2 regions of the Streptomyces sp. NPDC104106 genome follow, and region 1 is predicted to be linked to the other one. Evidence: riboswitches for the same ligand, from Rfam matches in the RefSeq annotation. Region 1 holds a riboswitch; the other holds the start of a gene.
What was found. Region 1 has a riboswitch for S-adenosylmethionine ahead of ACZ60X_RS01915 (aminotransferase class V-fold PLP-dependent enzyme). Riboswitches for the same ligand answer to the same signal wherever they lie in the genome.
Positions count from the first base shown of each region.

Region 2: linked by a shared signal. The riboswitch ahead of thrC (threonine synthase) and the one ahead of ACZ60X_RS01915 (aminotransferase class V-fold PLP-dependent enzyme) in region 1 are both predicted to bind S-adenosylmethionine.

Region 1 is NZ_JBVJMF010000001.1:408,467-418,413, reverse strand. It holds gene ctaD (aa3-type cytochrome oxidase subunit I) at 1-30, shown strand, start outside; gene ACZ60X_RS01955 (cytochrome c oxidase subunit 4) at 27-425, shown strand; gene ACZ60X_RS01950 (L,D-transpeptidase) at 591-1,847, shown strand; gene ACZ60X_RS01945 (response regulator) at 1,897-2,298, opposite strand; gene ctaE (aa3-type cytochrome oxidase subunit III) at 2,467-3,087, shown strand; gene qcrC (cytochrome bc1 complex diheme cytochrome c subunit) at 3,150-3,962, shown strand; gene qcrA (cytochrome bc1 complex Rieske iron-sulfur subunit) at 3,959-5,017, shown strand; gene qcrB (cytochrome bc1 complex cytochrome b subunit) at 5,014-6,651, shown strand; gene trpD (anthranilate phosphoribosyltransferase) at 6,777-7,841, shown strand; SAM riboswitch class IV at 7,927-8,043, shown strand; gene ACZ60X_RS01915 (aminotransferase class V-fold PLP-dependent enzyme) at 8,206-9,567, shown strand; gene ACZ60X_RS01910 (Lrp/AsnC family transcriptional regulator) at 9,606-9,887, opposite strand; gene ACZ60X_RS01905 (rhomboid family intramembrane serine protease) at 9,884-9,947, opposite strand, start outside.
Region 2 is NZ_JBVJMF010000013.1:72,819-82,765, reverse strand. It holds gene ACZ60X_RS27770 (NADH:flavin oxidoreductase) at 1-793, opposite strand, end outside; gene groL (chaperonin GroEL) at 1,038-2,660, opposite strand; gene ACZ60X_RS27760 (cold-shock protein) at 3,029-3,232, opposite strand; gene ACZ60X_RS27755 (MoaD/ThiS family protein) at 3,686-3,961, opposite strand; gene thrC (threonine synthase) at 3,958-5,241, opposite strand; SAM riboswitch class I at 5,259-5,406, opposite strand; gene ACZ60X_RS27745 (glucosyl-3-phosphoglycerate synthase) at 5,547-6,491, shown strand; gene ACZ60X_RS27740 (alpha,alpha-trehalose-phosphate synthase (UDP-forming)) at 6,608-8,014, shown strand; gene otsB (trehalose-phosphatase) at 8,251-9,084, opposite strand; gene ACZ60X_RS27730 (DUF3263 domain-containing protein) at 9,145-9,381, opposite strand; gene ACZ60X_RS27725 (extracellular solute-binding protein) at 9,420-9,947, opposite strand, start outside.

The sequences.
Region 1 (9,947 bases):
ATCGCGGGCAGCAAGGAGGCCGGCAAGTGAAGATCCAGGGCCGGATGTTCATCTGGCTGAGCTTCTTCCTCCTGATCATGGCCATCGTGTATGGCGTGTGGTCGAAGGAGCCGGCCGGTACCACCGCACTGTTCCTGGCCTTCGGCCTGAGCGTCATGATCGGCTTCTACCTGGGCTTCACCGCCCGGCGGGTCGACGCGGGCGCCCAGGACGACAAGGAGGCCGATGTCGCGGACGACGCGGGCGAGCTGGGCTTCTTCAGCCCGCACAGCTGGCAGCCGCTCCTGCTGGGCTTCGGCGGCGCGATCGCCTTCCTCAGCATCGCGGTCGGCTGGTGGCTGATCTACTTCTCGGCCCCGTTCATCATCCTCGGCCTGTTCGGCTGGGTGTTCGAGTACTACCACGGTGAGAACCGCACCCAGTAGCACGCGAGAACACGCACCGGAAGCCCGGACGCTCCATCAGGGGAGTCCGGGCTTCCGGCATTTCCGCAGGCGGGACCACTCGATGTCGTTCACGTGGCGCCGTGCCGATCCCTCGTACGGGTTACATACCGCGCAAATGGGGTCAACACCTCATAGCGTGATCGTATGAACCACACTCCGCGGAACCGCACCGTCGTCGGCTGCACGCTGCTGGTGACCGCCCTCGGCGCGGGCGTCACCGCCTGCGGTTCGGACGGCAACCCCCTGGCGGCCCATCCGTACGACGCGGCGGGCCTGTTCTCCTTCAACGCCCCCACCGGTGCGGGCGAGCGGGCCGACCCGGACAAGCCCCTGGAGATCACCGCCAACGGTGACGACCGGATCACCGACGTGACGGCCCAGGACGCCGCAGGACGCTACGTGGCGGGCGAACTCGCCGCCGACGGCAGCAGATGGCACAGCACCTCCCCGCTGGCCGCGGGCGCCCACTACACCGTCACGGTGAGTACCGAGGACGAGGGCGGCGCGCCCGGCCGCAAGGTCCTGACGCTCGACACGAGCACGCCCGCCACCCGGAAGCGGCTGGCCGTCACGTTCGGCCCGGACGCGGGCGTGTACGGCGTCGGACAGCCCATCACCGCCGCACTCGACCAGGAGATCAAGGACAAGGCGCAGCGCGCCGTCATCGAGCGCGCCCTGCGGGTGGACTCCACGCCGGCCGTGCAGGGCTCCTGGTACTGGGTGAACGGCAAGGAACTCCACTACCGGCCCAAGGAGTACTGGCCCGTCCACGCCACCGTCACGGTGCGCAGCAACCTGGACGGCATCAAGATCGGCGACCGGCTCTGGGGCGGCCCCTCGAAGCCGCTGAAGATCACCATCGGTGACCGCGTCGAGGCCGTCACGGACGCCGCCGCGCACCGGATGACGGTCTACAAGAACGGCAAGGAGATCAACCAGATCCCCGTCACCACCGGCAAACCCGGCTGGGACACCCGCAACGGCATCAAGGTCGTACTGAGCAAGCAGTACTTCGTACGCATGCGCGGCACCACGGTCGGCATCGCCGCGGGCACCTCGGACTCCTACGACCTGCCGGTCTACTGGGCCACCCGGGTGACATGGTCCGGCGAATACGTGCACGCCGCGCCCTGGTCGGTGGGCTCGCAGGGCTCCGCGAACGTCAGCCACGGCTGCACGGGCATGAGTACGTCCAACGCCGAGTGGTTCTTCGGCACCGTCCGCGAGGGCGACATCGTCAAGGTCGTGAACTCCCACGGCCAGGCGATGGAACCGTTCGGCAACGGCTTCGGCGACTGGAACGTCGACTGGAAGCGGTGGCGCACGGGCAGCGCCCTGGCCAACGGCACCACGAACGGCCGGGCGGCGGACGCGGTGAGGCTCGTACCGGCGGCGCTGTGAGGCGCCCCGGAGGGGCACGGGGCCACGAACAAGCCCCGCCGCCGAGTCCCTAGGCGCTCACCAGCCGCTTGCGCCGCAGCAGAGAGGCGAGCGAGGAGGCGAACTCCACCGGATCCACCGGCAACGTCACGGCCGCGTCGGCCCGGCTCCACGTCGCCAGCCACGCGTCCTGCGGCCGGCCCATCAGGAGCAGCACCGGCGGGCAGTTGAACACCTCGTCCTTGATCTGGCGGCACACGCCCATACCCCCCATCGGCACGGCCTCGCCGTCGAGCACGCAGACGTCGATACCGCCCTTGTCCAGCTCCGTGACGACCGCCTCGGGCGTCGCGCACTCGACGAACTCGACGAAGGGAACATCGGGGGCCGGCCTGCGCCCGGCCGCCAGCCGCACCTGCTCGCGGGTGTTGGAGTCGTCGCTGTAGACCAGCACGGTGGCGGTCGGCTGCATGGTTCCTCCGGTGACGTCAGCGTCGTACGGACGGGACGGACAGGGCCGTTCGGGGCGGAGCTTACTCCGGTCAAAGTGCCCGTGAACACCACGTCAACACCGGTTCGGCAGGCAGCAACACTCCGAACGGCACCCCCCGGAGTGAGGGCGGGATAAGCGACCGACATAATGTCGGTCGTGGCGACAGCAACGACAGTAGAAACCGGGCACGCGCACCCGTCGGTCAACCGGCCGAACCTCACCAGCGTCGGAACCATCATCTGGCTGAGTTCCGAGCTGATGTTCTTCGCGGCCCTCTTCGCGATGTACTTCACCCTCCGTTCGGTGACCGGACCGGATCACTGGAAGCACATGGCGCACGCGCTCAATGTGCCTTTCTCCGCGACGAACACCACGATCCTGGTGCTCTCCTCGCTCACCTGCCAGCTCGGCGTGTTCGCGGCCGAGCGCGGTGACGTGAAGAAGCTCCGGGGCTGGTTCATCGTCACCTTCATCATGGGTGCGATCTTCATCGGCGGTCAGATCTACGAGTACACGGAGCTGGTGAAGAAGGACGGCATCTCGCTGTCCTCCGACCCGTACGGCTCGGTGTTCTACCTGACCACCGGCTTCCACGGCCTGCACGTGACGGGCGGTCTCATCGCCTTCCTGCTGGTCCTCGGCCGCACCTACATGGCCAAGAGGTTCACTCACGAGCAGGCGACCGCCGCCATCGTCGTGTCCTACTACTGGCACTTCGTCGACGTGGTCTGGATCGGCCTCTTCGCCACGATCTACTTGATCAAGTAGCGGGACCGGCTCCCGCACATCCAGAAGCACCGACGCAGAAGATCCTGACACCGGGGTAATCCGTGAAAAAGCTCTCCGCACGACGACGCCATCCGCTGGCGGCGGTCGTCGTCCTACTCCTCGCGCTGGCGGCCACTGGGGGGCTGTACGCCGTGCTCGCGCCCGCGGGCAAGGCGCAGGCCGATGAAACCTCCCAGTCCCTGACCATCAAGGAGGGCAAGAAGCTCTACGAGGTCGGCTGCGCCAGCTGCCACGGCACCGGTGGCCAGGGCTCCTCCAACGGGCCGAGCCTGGTCGGCGTGGGGGCGGCGGCCGTCGACTTCCAGGTCGGCACCGGCCGTATGCCGGCCGCCACCTCGCAGGGCGCCCAGGTCCCGCGCAAGAAGGTCATCTACAACCAGACGCAGATCGACCAGCTCGCCGCGTACGTCGCCTCGCTGGGCGCCGGCCCGAGCGTCCCCACCAAGGACCAGTACGGTCCGGAGGGCGCGGACATCGCCAAGGGCGGCGAGCTGTTCCGCACCAACTGCGCGCAGTGCCACAACTTCACCGGCAAGGGCGGTGCCCTGACCAACGGCAAGTTCGCGCCGAGCCTTGAGGGTGTCGCTCCGAAGCACATCTACGAGGCCATGCAGACGGGCCCGCAGAACATGCCGTCCTTCCCCGACACCACGATGTCGTCGAAGAACAAGAAGGACATCATCGCGTACCTGAACGCGGTCAACGGCGACCAGACGGAGAACCCGGGCGGTCTGGAGCTGGGCGGCCTCGGGCCGGTCAGTGAGGGCCTGTTCGCCTGGATCTTCGGCCTCGGCGCGCTGATCGCGGTCGCCGTCTGGGTCGCCGCTCGGACCGCAAAGGCCAAGAAGTCATGAGTAGCCAAGACATTCCAGAAGAGAACCTGCCCGCTGAGCAGGACCACGCGCACGGCGCCGTGACCGTCGCGGACGAGGAGAACCCGTTCGCCGACCCGGGGCTGCCCCCGCACGAGCACCGGATCCAGGACATCGACGAGCGGGCCGCCAAGCGGTCCGAGCGTCTGGTCGCCCTGCTGTTCACGGTGTCGATGCTGGCCACCATCGGCTTCATCGTCTCCTACCTGGCGGTGCCGCACGACAAGTCGATCTTCGTCTTCCCGATCGGGCACATCAGCGCGCTGAACTTCGCCCTGGGGCTGACCCTCGGCGTGGCGCTGTTCTGCATCGGCGCGGGCGCGGTCCACTGGGCCCGCACCCTGATGTCCGACGTGGAGATGGCCGACGACCGGCACGCGATCGAGGCCTCGCCCGAGGTGCGGGCGAAGGTCATGGACGACTTCCGCCAGGGTGCCGCGGAGTCCGGCTTCGGCCGCCGCAAGCTGATCCGCAACACGATGTTCGGCGCGATGGCCATGATGCCGCTCTCCGCCGTCTTCCTGCTCGGCGGTCTCGGCCCCGCGCCGAAGACCAGGCTGCGGCACACCCTGTGGGCCAACGGCAAGCGCCTGGTCAACATGAACACGAACCAGCCGCTGCGTCCCGAGGACGTCATGGTCGGCTCGCTCACCTTCGCCAAGCCCGACGGCCTGGAGGAGACGAACGAGGACTTCCAGAACGAGATCGCCAAGGCGGCCCTGATGATCGTCCGGCTTCAGCCGGACAACATCAAGGACAAGCGCGAGCTGGACTGGTCGCACGAGGGCATCGTCGCCTTCTCGAAGATCTGCACCCACGTCGGCTGCCCGATCTCGCTGTACGAGCAGCAGACGCATCACGTGCTCTGCCCGTGCCACCAGTCCACCTTCGACCTCTCCGACGGTGCCCGAGTGATCTTCGGTCCCGCCGGCCACCCGCTGCCGCAGCTGCGCATCGGCGTGGACAGTGACGGCTACCTCCAGGCACTCGGCGACTTCGACCAGCCCGTCGGTCCTGCATTCTGGGAGCGCGGATGAGTACTGCAGCGAACGAACCGTCCCGCGCGGGCGGCAAGGCCCCGGCCGGCGAGCGCATCGCCGACTGGGCCGACGGCCGACTGGGGATCTACTCCCTGGCCAAGAGCAACATGCGCAAGATCTTCCCCGACCACTGGTCGTTCATGTTGGGCGAAGTGTGCATGTACAGCTTCATCATCATCATCCTGACGGGTGTCTATCTGACGCTGTTCTTCCACCCGTCGATGAACGAGGTCGTGTACCACGGCTCGTACGTCCCGCTCCAGGGACAGCTGATGTCCGAGGCGTTCAACTCGACCCTGCACATCTCCTTCGACGTGCGCGGTGGTCTGCTCATCCGGCAGATCCACCACTGGGCCGCGCTGATCTTCCTCGCGGGCATGTTCGTGCACATGATGCGCGTGTTCTTCACCGGCGCGTTCCGCAAGCCGCGTGAGGTCAACTGGCTGTTCGGCTTCCTGCTGTTCGTCCTCGGCATGTTCACCGGCTTCACCGGTTACTCGCTCCCGGACGACCTGCTCTCCGGCACCGGTGTCCGCTTCATGGAGGGCGCGATCCTGTCCGTGCCGATCATCGGCACGTACCTGTCGATGTTCCTCTTCGGCGGCGAGTTCCCCGGCCACGACTTCGTCGCCCGGTTCTACTCGATCCACATCCTGCTGCTGCCGGGCATCATGCTCGGCCTGATGGTGGCGCACCTGATCCTGGTCTTCTACCACAAGCACACGCAGTTCGCGGGTCCGGGCAAGACCGAGAAGAACGTCGTCGGCATGCCGCTGCTGCCGGTCTACATGGCCAAGGCCGGAGGCTTCTTCTTCCTGGTCTTCGGTGTCATCGCGGCCATCGCGGCGGTCACCCAGATCAACCCGATCTGGGCCATGGGCCCCTACCGTCCGGACCAGGTGTCCACCGGCGCCCAGCCCGACTGGTACATGGGCTTCGCCGAGGGTCTGATCCGCTTCATGCCGGGCTGGGAGATCAACTTCGCGGGCCACACGCTCGTCCTCGGCGTGTTCATCCCGCTGGTGCTCTTCCCGCTGGTCCTGGCGGCGATCGCGGTCTACCCGTTCATCGAGTCCTGGGTCACCGGCGACAAGAGCGAGCACCACATCCTGGACCGCCCGCGCAACGCCCCGACCCGCACCGCGTTCGGTGTCGCCTGGGTGACGATCTACATGATCACCCTGGTCGGCGGCGGCAACGACCTGTGGGCCACGCACTTCCACCTGTCGATCAACGCCGTCACCTGGTTCGTCCGGATCTTCTTCTTCCTCGGCCCGGTCATCGCGTTCATCGTCACCAAGCGGATCTGCCTGGGTCTGCAGCGCCGTGACCGCGACAAGGTGCTGCACGGTCGCGAGACCGGCATCATCAAGCGGCTGCCGCACGGTGAGTTCATCGAGGTGCACGAGCCGCTCAGCCAGGAGCAGCTGCACACGCTCACCGCGCACACGCAGTACGAGCCGGCCCAGATCGGTCCGGTGGTCGACGAGAACGGGGTCCGCCGCAAGGTGCCGGCCTCGGAGAAGCTGCGGGCCAAACTGTCCAACGCCTACTACGGCGAGGACAACCAGATCCCGAAGCCGACCGTCGACGAGTACAAGGAGATCACGAGCGGCCACGGCCACCACTGATCCACGCGTCGCCACGCCACGCCAAGGGCCCCGTCCGCGAGCCGGACGGGGCCCTTGGCCGCGTCCGGGGGCCGATAGGGTGGGATCGACCACCGATTGCGCAGGTACGACACCCTGGAGCGGCTATGAGCGCTGTGACCCCCGCTGGAGGCGACACTGCGGCGGGCCGCTCCTGGCCCGCCCTGCTGAACGGCCTGCTGACCGGCCAGGACCTGTCCGCCGACGACACCGCCTGGGCGATGGACCGCATCATGCGCGGCGAGGCGACCGACGCGCAGATCGCCGGTTTCGCGGTGGCGCTGCGGGCCAAGGGCCAGACGGTGCAGGAGATCACCGGTCTGGTGCGCGCCATGTACGCGCACGCGAACGTGATCGAGGTGCCCGGCCCGACCGTCGACATCGTCGGCACCGGCGGCGACGGGGCGAGGACGGTGAACATCTCCACGATGTCGTCGCTGGTCGTCGCCGGCACCGGCGCCAAGGTGGTCAAGCACGGCAACCGCGCCGCGTCCTCCGCCTCCGGCTCCTCCGACGTCCTGGAGAAGCTGGGCGTCAACCTCGACCTCACCCCCCGGCGGGTGGCCGAGGTCGCCGAGGAGGCCGGCATCACCTTCTGCTTCGCGGTGAAGTTCCATCCGGCGCTGCGTCATGTGGGCGCCGCGCGCGGCCAGTTGGGCATCCGGACGGTGTTCAACCTGCTCGGTCCGCTGACCAACCCGGCCCGGGTGAAGGCCCAGGCGGTCGGCGTGGCCGTCGCCCACGAGGCGCCGATCGTCGCCGGCGTGCTCGCCGAGCGCGGCAACTCCGCGCTGGTCTTCCGCGGCGACGACGGCCTGGACGAGCTGACGACGACGGCCACGTCCCACGTCTGGACCGTGCGGGACGGCAAGGTCACCGAGGAGGTCTTCGACCCGCGCGCGGTCGGCCTCGACCTCGTCCCCGTGGAGGCGCTGCGCGGCGGCGATCCGGCCCACAATGCGGAGGTCGCCCGCCGGCTGCTGGAGGGCGAGCGGGGCCCCGTCCGGGACGCCGTCCTGCTGAACTCGGCGGCGGCCCTCGTCGCCCTGAACCCCACGGACGCCCCGCTGCCCGAGCAGCTGAGCGCCGGCATGGCCCGGGCCGCGGAGTCGATCGACTCGGGCGCGGCCCGGCGGGCGCTGGAGAAGTGGGTGGCCGCCACCAACCGCTGAGGCCGGCCGCATGTGACGCACGGCGCAGTCCGCATGCCGGACCGCGCCTTGCGCGCCGAAGATCGTGTGGCAGGATACGGAACCAGGTCATGAGTGACAGCCATTCGGCCCCGGCCGGCTGTCCGGCAACCCTCCGTCCGTGGCGGGGTGCCCCGGGTGAGGACCAGGTCGTGGGCAGCGAGGTCCACGACAAGCGCGGACCCCTCGTACGCCAGGGGTCCTGGTCGTCGAGGAGCCTTCCGTGAGCAAGCGAATGCGATAGGGCCGCAGAGCCCCGCCTCCGCATCCCCCTTTTCACTCCACCACCGTTCGAGCGCTTCCCGCTCACGTGGTGAATGACACCTGCCTTCACGGGAGCCCCGCCATGCCTGTCTCCACTGTTGCCGCCGACCAGTCCGTTTGTGCCCCGCTGCCCGTTCTGGGGCGGGATGTCACCGTTCCGCTCGTGACCGGCGGCCACGTCACCTACGCGGCCCTCGACTACGCGGCCAGCGCGCCCGCCCTGCAGCGCGTCTGGGACGACGTCGCCGGCTACGCGCCGTACTACGGCAGCGTCCACCGCGGTGCCGGCTACCTCTCGCAGCTCTCCACCGACCTGTTCGAGAACGCCCGCCGGACGGTCGCCGACTTCCTCGGCTGCCGCGCCGGCGACCAGGTGGTCTTCACCCGCTCGACGACGGACTCGCTCAACCTCCTGGCCCGCACCCTCCCGGCCGGCTGCCAGGTCTTCGTCTTCGAGACCGAGCACCACGCCTCCCTGCTGCCCTGGCAGGACGCGCACGTCACCTACCTCGACGCCCCGCGCACCCCGCGCCAGGCCGTGGAGACCCTGGAGCGGGCCCTCGCCGGCCGCGACGGGCACGGCCCGGCCCTGGTCTGCGTCACCGGCGCCTCCAACGTCACCGGCGAGCTGTGGCCGGTGCGCGAGCTGGCCGCCGCCGCGCACGCCCACGGCGCCCGCATCGTCCTGGACGCCGCCCAGCTGGCCCCGCACCACCCGGTGGACGTGGCGGACCTGGCCGTCGACTGGGTCGCCTTCTCCGGGCACAAGCTGTACGCCCCCTTCGGCTCCGGCGTCCTCGCGGGCCGCGCCGACTGGCTGCGCGCTGCCGAGCCGTACCTCGCGGGCGGCGGCGCCAGCCGCACGGTCACCCGGCGCCCGGACGGGGGAGTGGCCGTGGAGTGGCACGACAGCGCCGCCCGGCACGAGGCGGGCTCGCCCAACGTGATCGGCGCCTACTCCATCGCGTCGGCCTGCAAGGCGCTCACCGAGGCCGGCTGGGACGCGCTGGTCGCCCGCGAGCAGCACCTGATCGCCGAGGTGCGCGCCGGCCTGGCCGAGGTCCCACAGGTGAAGGTGCTGTCGCTGTTCGGCGACGACGCCCCGCGCGTCGGCGTCATCTCCTTCGTCGTCGAGGGCTGGAACAGCTCCCACTTCGCCGCCGCCCTCTCCGCCGAGTACGGCATCGGCGTGCGCGACGGTCTCTTCTGCGCCCACCCCCTGGTGCGCACCCTGCTCGGCGGGGACCCCCAGACCCAGGGCGAGTGCGGCGCTCCCGAGGCGGCCCCCGGCGAGAAGTCCCTCAACGCCATCCGCGTGAGCTTCGGCGCGGGCACCCCGGACGAGCACGTCGAGCGGTTCCTGAGCGCCGTGAAGGAACTGGTGACCGAGGGCGCGAAGTGGACGTACCGCACGGAGGACGGCCGCTGCGTGCCGGCGGTGTGAGCGTCCCGGCCGCCGGCCGCGGGGCGGTCTTCAGCCGATCAGGAGTCGAGTCCGATCGCGAAGGCCGCCTCCAGGTCGTGCTGCGAGTACGTACGGAAGGCCACGTGGGTGTCCGTGGCCTCCACGCCGGGGATCTTGCTGATCCGGCCGGGGATGACGTCGGCCAGGTCCTCGTGCCGCCGCACCCGGACCATCGCGATCAGGTCGTACGTGCCCGTGACGGAGAAGACCTCGCTCACCGACTCCAGCGATGCGATCTGCTCGGCGATCTCGGGGATCCGGTCCACACTGGTCTTGATGAGGACGATCGCGGTGATCACGGCTGGTTCTCTCCCTCGGGGGCCGGAGCTGGGGTGCACTTCACTCTAGTCCCACGCCCA
Region 2 (9,947 bases), on a different contig from region 1:
CGACACCGGCCGCCGCGAGCGGGGTCAGGATCGCCTCCAGCTCCTCGGGGGTCTCGGCGAGGCGGGCGGAGTAGTCCTGCTGCTTCCACTGCGAGTAGCGGAAGAGGATCGGGAACTCGGGCGAGACGGCCTCGCGGACGGCCGCGACGATCTCGGCGGAGAACCTGGCGCGGGCGACCGGGTCGCCGCCGTAGGCGTCGGTGCGGCGGTTGGTGCCCTCCCACAGGAACTGGTCGAGGAGGTAGCCGTGGGCGCCGTGGATCTCCACGCCGTCGAAGCCGATGCGCTCGGCGTCGGCCGCGGCGCGGGCGAACGCGGCGATCACGTCGTCCAGGTCCGCCTGCGTCATCGCCTTGCCGGTCTGCTCGGCACCCGCCGTCACCAGGCCGGAGGGGCCCATCGCGGGGGCGTCCGGGTACGGCGCGTCGCCGTCGTTGCGGACCATGCCGATGTGCCACAGCTGCGGGACGATGGTGCCGCCCGCCGCGTGCACGTCCTCGGCGACCTTCGCCCAGCCGGCCAGCTGCTCCTCGCCGTGGAAGCGCGGGACGCGGTCGCTCTGGCCCGCAGACTCGTGGCCCACGTAGGTGCCCTCGGTGACGATCAGGCCGACACCGGCGGCGGCACGGCGCGCGTAGTAGCCGCGCACGTCCTCACCGGGCACCCCGCCCGGCGAGAACATCCGGGTCATCGGCGCCATCACGATCCGGTTGGGCACGGTCAGGCCGTTGAGGGTGATCGGACGGGAGAGGATCTGGGCCGCGCGGGAGGCGGGGGGCGGGGTGGCGGTCACGTGAGGGCTCCTGGGGAAGGGCTCGGTGGGGGATACGGCTCGGTGCGGTACGGCTCGGTTAACCGATCGGTATGTGATTGCGCATTATTGCAGCACCTGAAGTAACACCCTATGGGGTGGCCCACATTCCCCAGCGGGGACACCGCCCGTCTGTGACCCCGGACACGCCCGAGGGCGGCACCCCCAGCCGGAAGCTGGGAGTGCCGCCCTCGGTACCGGGACAGGCGATCAACCGTGAGGCCGATCAGAAGTCCATGTCACCGCCCGGCATGCCGCCGCCGGCCGGCGCGGCGGCCTTCTCCGGCTTGTCGGCGATGACGGCCTCGGTGGTGAGGAACAGCGCGGCGATGGAGGCGGCGTTCTGCAGCGCGGAACGGGTCACCTTCGCCGGGTCGATGATGCCCTCGGCGACCAGGTCGACGTACTCGCCGGTCGCGGCGTTCAGGCCGTGGCCCGGGGTCAGGTTGCGCACCTTCTCCACCACGACACCGCCCTCGAGGCCGGCGTTGACGGCGATCTGCTTCAGCGGGGCCTCCAGCGCGAGCTTCACGGCCTGCGCGCCGGTCGCCTCGTCGCCTTCCAGCTCCAGCTTCTCGAAGACGGCCGAGGCCTGCAGCAGGGCCACGCCACCACCGGCGACGATGCCCTCCTCGACGGCCGCCTTGGCGTTGCGCACGGCGTCCTCGATGCGGTGCTTGCGCTCCTTCAGCTCCACCTCGGTGGCGGCACCGGCCTTGATGACCGCGACGCCGCCCGCGAGCTTGGCCAGGCGCTCCTGGAGCTTCTCGCGGTCGTAGTCCGAGTCGCTGTTCTCGATCTCGACGCGGATCTGGTTCACGCGGCCGTTGACCTGCTCCGAGGAGCCGGCGCCGTCGACGATGGTGGTCTCGTCCTTGGTGATGACGACCTTGCGGGCGCGGCCCAGGAGGTCCAGGGTCGCGTTCTCCAGCTTGAGGCCGACCTCCTCGGAGATGACCTCGCCGCCCGTGAGGATGGCGATGTCGCCGAGCATGGCCTTGCGGCGGTCACCGAAGCCCGGGGCCTTGACGGCGACGGACTTGAAGGTGCCCTTGATCTTGTTGACGATCAGCGTGGACAGGGCCTCGGCCTCGACGTCCTCCGCGATGATCACCAGCGGCTTGCCGGACTGCATGACCTTCTCCAGCAGCGGGAGCAGGTCCTTGACCGAGGAGATCTTGGAGTTGGCGATGAGGATGTACGGGTCCTCCAGCACCGCCTCCATGCGCTCCATGTCGGTCGCGAAGTAGGCGGAGATGTAGCCCTTGTCGAAGCGCATGCCCTCGGTGAGCTCGAGCTCCAGACCGAAGGTGTTGCTCTCCTCGACGGTGATGACGCCTTCCTTGCCGACCTTGTCCATGGCCTCGGCGATCAGCTCGCCGATCTGGGTGTCGGCGGCGGAGATGGAGGCCGTGGAGGCGATCTGCTCCTTGGTCTCGACGTCCTTCGCCTGCTCCAGCAGGGCGGCGGAGACGGCCTCGACGGCCTTCTCGATACCGCGCTTGAGGGCCATCGGGTTGGCGCCGGCGGCCACGTTGCGCAGGCCTTCCTTGACCAGGGCCTGGGCGAGCACGGTCGCGGTGGTCGTACCGTCACCGGCGACGTCGTCCGTCTTCTTGGCGACTTCCTTGACCAGCTCGGCGCCGATCTTCTCGTACGGGTCCTCGAGCTCGATCTCCTTGGCGATGGAGACACCATCGTTGGTGATCGTGGGGGCGCCCCACTTCTTCTCGAGGACGACGTTGCGGCCCTTGGGGCCGAGCGTCACCTTCACGGCGTCCGCGAGCTGGTTCATGCCGCGCTCGAGGCCGCGCCGCGCCTCCTCGTCGAACGCGATGATCTTGGCCATGTGAAGTGGTCCCTCCAGGACTGGGGGTGATTCCTTCGGACCGCGCCCGCGCCCGCGACGGACGGCTCGACGGCCTGTGGTTCCTTGCCCCACCTGGCCGCCGGGCCTCACCGACCCGGTCCCTCTTTGTCACTCTCACCTTCAGAGTGCTAACGCAATGATTAGCACTCGGCATGCCCGAGTGCAAGACAGCGCCCGCGAAGCCGGCTCGTGGAGGGGTGATGGTCGGGCGACGGGCGGGCGCAAGCGCCTCTCGGGTCCTGGGGACCGTCGTCAGCCGCGCGCGAACAAGCGGAGCCGGGGGCTCCCCGGGCACGGCGAAGGGCCCGCACCCCTGGTGAGGTGCGGGCCCTTCGGACAAGAAACGTTCAGGCGGTGACGCGAACCATGTCGGCCTGCGGGCCCTTCTGACCCTGCGAGATCTCGAACTCGACCCGCTGGCCCTCTTCCAGGGTGCGGTAGCCGTCCATCTGAATCGCGCTGTAGTGGACGAAGACGTCCGCACCACCGTCGACCGCGATGAAGCCGTACCCCTTCTCCGCGTTGAACCACTTGACGGTGCCCTGAGCCATGCCTAACTCCCCTATTACTGGCCCTTGCACAGATCCACACTTCGCGGACCCGGGTCAGACCTCACCCCCCATCGGTCGGGGGCGTGCGCCGGAACGCGTCGACCGCGGCTGAATGTATCTGTCCAACTGCCGTCTGCAACAGGTCAATCGGACGAGAATTCTGGACGACCCCGGTCCGGAATCTCCCTAGAATTACGCCGAATTCAGGGCAAGTCGGGCCGTGCAAAATGGAACGAAAGCCGCGGATGGGCCGGGCACTTTGGCCACTTCTCATCGGGTGCGCGGCGTGAAATCCGGGAGACGCGACCCGCTGGTGCGGCACGCGTTCCCCAACTGTACCGCGCTCAATCACACTGAATGGCCCCCTCCGGTTCTATCCCGGAGAGGGCCATTCGATGAACAGTCGGTAACCGCGGTTACCGACGGTAATGATCGCCGCGGATCGCCGCGGGTTCAGCCGCCGGCGACCGCCGGAATGATGGAGACACCGGCACCGTCGGGGGTCGCGGTCTGAAGACCCTGCTCGAAGCGCACGTCGTCGTCGTTGACGTACACGTTCACGAACCGGCGCAGCTTGCCCTGGTCGTCCAGGACGCGCGCGGCGATCCCGGTGTGGTTCTTCTCCAGGTCCTCGATGACCTCGGCGAGGGTCGCGCCCTCGGCGGCGACCTCGGCCCGACCGCCGGTGTAGGTGCGCAGGATGGTGGGGATGCGAACGGTCACGCTCATGCGAGGCCAGCCTCTCGGAAGGAGTCCAGGTTCGGACGGATGGTGGCGGTGAGCCCCGTGCCGGCCACCGCGTCGAGGGTCTTCAGGCCGTCGCCGGTGTTGAGGACGACCGTGGTCTTCGCCGGGTCCAGGACGCCGGCCTTGAGCAGCTTGCGCGTCACGCCGACCGTCACGCCACCCGCCGTCTCGGCGAAGATGCCCTCGGTGCGGGCCAGCAGCTTGATGGCGTCCACGACCTCCTCGTCCGTCACGTCCTCCACGGCGCCGCCGGTGCGCCGGGCGATGTCCAGGACGTACGGGCCGTCGGCCGGGTTGCCGATGGCGAGGGACTTGGCGATCGTGTTCGGCTTCTGCGGGCGGACCACGTCGTGCCCGGCCTTGAAGGCCGTCGACACCGGCGAGCAGCCCTCGGCCTGCGCGCCGAAGATCTTGTACGGCTTGTCCTCGACCAGGCCGAGCCTGATCAGCTCCTGCAGACCCTTGTCGATCTTCGTCAGCTGGGAGCCGGAGGCGATGGGGACCACGATCTGGTCCGGCAGCCGCCAGCCGAGCTGCTCGCAGATCTCGTACGCCAGCGTCTTGGAGCCCTCGGCGTAGTACGGCCGCAGGTTGACGTTGACGAAGCCCCAGCCCTCGCCGGCCGGGTCGCCGATCAGTTCGGAGCAGAAGCGGTTGACGTCGTCGTAGTTACCCTCGATGCCGACCAGTTCGCCGCCGTAGATCGCGGCCATGACGACCTTGCCCTGCTCCAGGTCGTGCGGGATGAACACGCAGGAGCGCAGGCCGGCGCGGGCGGCGGCGGCGCCGACGGCACCGGCCAGGTTGCCCGTGGAGGAGCAGGACAGGGTGGTGAAGCCGAAGGCGCGCGCGGCCTCCAGGGCCTGGGCGACGACCCGGTCCTTGAAGGAGTGCGTCGGGTTGCCGGAGTCGTCCTTGACGAACAGGCCCCCGGTGACGCCGAGTTCGGCGGCGAGGTGGTCGGCCTTGACGAGCTTGGTCCAGCCGGGGTTCAGGTTCGGCTTGTCGGCGACGTCGGCCGGGACGGGCAGCAGGGGCGCGTACCGCCAGATGTTCGCGGGGCCGGACTCGATGCGGGCCCGCAGCTCTTCGGCGTCGTAGCCGGAGAAGTCGTAGGCGATCTCCAGCGGGCCGAAACACTCCTCGCACGCGAAGACCGGGCCGAGCGGGACGCGGTGACCGCACTCGCGACAGCTCAGGGCCGCGGCGGGGCCGAGGTCGACGGGGGAGGCGGAGGTGCTTGCGACGGTCTGCACAGCCATGGAGGCGAGGCCCTTTCTCCTCATCTTCCTCACGGCGCATCTCGCCGTGAGACGGATTTGGCACCTTCCCTAGCCGGGAGCCTCACCACGTCAACGTGACAAGAACCGACTGGAGGGTTGCCGGGGCTTCATCGGGCCGTGTCCCTCTGCCCCTCTGGATGAGCGGTATGCGGTTGTATGAGCGGTTGTGTCCGCGCGCGACCCCCGACATGCGATGGTCATCGGCGTTGTTCAAGACTGTAACCGAAGGCCAGGACAGTTGAGATAGTCGTCCGAACCGCGAGACACGTGAGGAGCCGCTGACTGTGCTGGAAGAAGTCGAGCGCTGGCTGGCCACCCGCTCCTGGTCCGTGACCGACCGCCCGCTGCACAAGATCCTGGCGGCCAAGCAGCGCGCCGGCCAGTCGGTCTCCGTCGTGCTGCCCGCGCTCAACGAGGAGGAGACGGTCGGCGACATCGTCGCGGTCATCCGCCACGACCTCGTGGAGCAGGTACCGCTCGTCGACGAGATCGTGGTGGTCGACTCCGGCTCCACCGACCGTACCTCCGCGGTCGCCGCCGCCGCGGGCGCGCGGGTCGTCCACCGGGACGAGATCCTGCCCCGCGTCCCCGCCGTTCCCGGAAAGGGTGAGGTGCTGTGGCGCTCGCTCCTGGTCACCACCGGGGACATCGTCTGTTTCATCGACGCCGACCTGCGCGACTTCTCCTCCGACTTCGTCTCCGGGATCGTCGGCCCGCTGCTCACCGAGCCGGGCGTGGACCTGGTCAAGGCGATGTACGACCGCCCGCTCGCCGGGTCCGCCGGCCAGGGCGGCCGGGTCACCGAGCTGATGGCCCGCCCGCTGCTGAACATGCACTGGCCGCAGCTCGCCGGATTCGTGCAGCCGCTGGGCGGCGAGTACGCGGCCCGGCGCAGCCTGCTGGAACAGCTCCCCTTCCCGGTCGGGTACGGCGTGGAGCTGGGCATGCTGGTGGACGCCCTGCACCTGGTGGGGCTGGACGCGCTGGCACAGGTGGACGTCGGGGTGCGCAAGCACCGCCACCAGGACGGGCAGGCGCTCGGCCGGATGGCCGCGGCGATCTACCGCACCGCACAGCTGCGGCTGGCCCGCGGCCACCTGATCCGGCCCTCCCTCACCCAGTTCGAACGCGGCGAGGACGGCTTCGAGCCGCGCACCTACTCGGTCGACACCGAGGAACGACCGCCCATGGTGGAGATCGCCGAGTACGCCGAGCGCCGGGTGGCCTGAGTCCGGCGGGTCTTCGTATACGGCCGTGCCCTCGGGCGTGGCCGTACGTTTGAGCGTTTCCGGGGCGGGCTAGGTTGAGGACCATGGTTTCCACGGTTTCCCCGCACGGTGCCGAGGTGTTGGTCGCGTCGAATCGCGGCCCGGTTTCGTACACGGCGGACGAGGACGGCTCGCTGCACGCCAGGAGGGGCGGTGGCGGGCTGGTCTCGGGACTGTCGGCCATCGGCCCGGACGCGGGCTCGGTGTGGGTGTGCGCCGCGCTCGGCGACGGCGACCGCGAGGCCGTGCGGCGCGCGGGCGGCGGGCTGCTGCCGGCCGAGGACACCGGCGGGCAGCGGGTGCGGATGCTGGACATCGACGCGCGGGTGCACGCCGACGCGTACAACGGGATCGCCAACTCGGTGCTGTGGTTCGTCCACCACATGCTGTACCAGACCCCGCTGGAGCCGGTCTTCGACGCGGAGTTCCGGCGGCAGTGGGCGTCGTACGAGGCCTACAACCGGGCGTTCGCCGAGGCGCTGGCCGAGGAGGCGGCCGAGGGGGCGGCGGTCCTGGTGCAGGACTACCACCTGTGCCTGGTGCCCGGCATGCTCCGCGCGCTCCGCCCCGACCTGCGCATCGGCCACTTCTCGCACACCCCGTGGGCCCCGCCGGACTACTTCCGGCTGCTGCCCGACGACATCGCCGCCGCGCTGCTGACCGGCATGCTGGGTGCGGACCGGACGGCCTTCCTGACCCGGCGCTGGGCGGACGCGTTCACGGCGTGCTGTACGGCGGTGCTGGGCCCCGGCAGCCTCTCGGACACGGCGATCGGGGTGCACGGGCTCGGCGCGGACGCGGACTTCCTGCGCAAGCGGGCGCACGAGCCGGACGTGGCCGAGCGGATGGCGGCGCTGCGCGAGGAGATCGGCGCCGGCCGCCGGACGATCGTCCGGGTGGACCGCACCGAGCTGTCCAAGAACATCGTGCGCGGGCTGCTGGCGTACCGGCAGCTGCTGGACGAGCGTCCCGAGTGGCGCGAGCGGGTCGTGCACGTGGCGTTCGCGTACCCCTCCCGGCAGGACCTCGCGGTGTACCGGGACTACACGGCCGAGGTGCGGAGGGTGGCGGAGGAGATCAACTCCCGCTACGGGACGCCCGGCTGGACACCGGTGGTGCTGCACGTCAAGGACGACTTCGCGCGCTCGCTGGCCGCGTACCGGCTGGCCGACGTGGCCCTGGTCAACCCCATCCGGGACGGCATGAACCTGGTCGCCAAGGAGGTGCCGGTCGTCTCCGACGCGGGGTGCGCGCTGGTGCTGTCGCGGGAGGCGGGGGCGTACGAGGAGCTGGGGGCCGACGCGTTCGCGGTGAACCCCTACGACGTGCTGCAGACCGCGCGGGCCCTGCACGAGGCGCTGTCCCTGGACCCGCGGGACCGGGCGGCACGCTCCGCGCGGCTCGCCGCGGCGGCCACCGTCCTGCCCCCGGCCCAGTGGTTCGTGGACCAGCTGCGGGCACTTCGCGAGCTTCAGCCCAGCTGACCGGCCGAGCCGCGCAACAGGGGACGACCCCCTGCGGACAACGTTCTGCCCCGGCAGCCACCGCCCATCCCCGCCCCAGCGGTCCGGCGAGCCTCAGCCCAGCTGACCGGCCAGGCCGCGCAGCAGACGAACGACCCCCGCGGGACCGTCGACCACGACACCCGCGCCCTGCGCCAGCCCCACAAGGCTCGCCGCGACAACCACCACCCCGCCCCGCCCCAGCGGTCCGGCGAGCCTCAGCCCAGCTGACCGGCCAGGCCGCGCAGCAGACGAACGACCCCCGCGGGACCGTCGACCACGAGGTCCGCGCGGTCGGCCAGTTCCGTGACCTCCGTGCTGCCGCTGCACACCAGCACGCCGGGGACGCCGTCGGCGCGCAGCCGCTGCACGGCGTCGTAGGCGGGCAGGTCGCCGAGGTCGTCGCCCGCGTAGAGGACCGCGCCGGCGCCTGTCCTGCGGACGTACTCGCCTAGGGCGACGCCCTTGTCCATGCCGGGCGGGCGCAGCTCCAGGACCATGCGGCCGGGCTCGACGATCAGGCCGTGGCGGGCGGCGAGACCGGTGAGGGGGCCGCGCAGGGCCTCGAACGCGGCCTCGGGGTCGGCGGCGCGGCGGGTGTGCACCGCCACCGCCCGGCCCTTCTCCTCGATCCAGGTGCCGGGCCAGGCACCGGCCCGCTCCAGGACGCCCGGCAGCTCCGCGCGGACCGCGGCGACGCCGGGGTGCGGGGCGGGGGCGGTGACCGCGCCGGTGGCGGCGTCCCAGCGTTCGGCGCCGTAGTGGCCGAGGACGGTGAGGTGGTCCAGGCCGGGGACGCCGGCGAAGCCGCCGTAGCGGACCGCGACCCCGGCCGGCCGGCCGGTGATCACGGCGATCGAGGCGACCTTGGGCGCGAGCGCGGCGAGGGCCGGTACGGCGTCGGGGTGGGCGCGGGCCTGCTCGGGGTCGGCGACGATGGGGGCGAGTGTGCCGTCGAAGTCGAGGCCGACCACCGCTGCGCTCGGCTTGGCGAGAAGGGCGGCGAGCCCCTCCCGGCCGGCAGGGGTGGCCGGGGTCGGCAAAGGGTCCATGAACCGACACTATCCAGCGCGGCCCGCCGCCACTCCTGGTGCCGGAACCCCGACCCCGTTTCAGCGCTCCGAGCGGCGCCGCTCCCGCACCCGGCGCAGCCGGTTCACCGTGACCGGGTCGTGGGCCAGGGCGCGCTCGTCGTCCAGGAGGGCGTTCAGGAGCTGGTAGTAGCGCACGGGGGCCAGGCCCAGCTCCTCGCGTATCGCCCGCTCCTTCGCGCCGGGGCCGGGAAAGCTCCGGCGCTCCAGGGCGAGGACGGACTTCTCCCGGGTGCCCAGCTCCGCCATGTGTGCCATGGCAGTCACCGTAACGCCCGGCACCGACAACCGGCCGTTCAGTCCTTCGCGCCGCTGTCCGCCGCCGTGGCCGTCGCCTGCAGGCGGGTGAGGACGGCGGAGGGGTCGCCGCCGGGGGCGACGGCCTGGCCGATGTTCTGCTTCACGGCCGCGGCGACCGCCGCCCAGGAGGTCTTGCCGACCGGGTACAGCTCGGAGGTGGGCAGCTGGTCCAGGAAGGGGTGCAGGGCCTTGTCGGGGGCGGCGTTCGACGCACTCATCGCCGTCGACGCCGAGCCCGTGACCGGCAGCAGGCCGTAGTCGCGGGAGAAATCGAGGACGTTCTGCTCGCTGTAGACGAAGTTCAGGAAGTCGCCGATCCGGTCGCGGTGGCCGTTCTGCTTGAACGCCATCATCCAGTCGGCCACACCCATCGAGGCCCGGGCGGCACCGTTACGGCCCGGCATCGGCACCATGCCGAACTTCACGCCCTTCTTCTCGGCCTGCTGGATCAGCGTGGGGTGTCCGTTGAGCATGCCGACCTGGCCGTCGGCGAAGGCGGCGAAGGCGTCCGCGCGGTTGAGCTT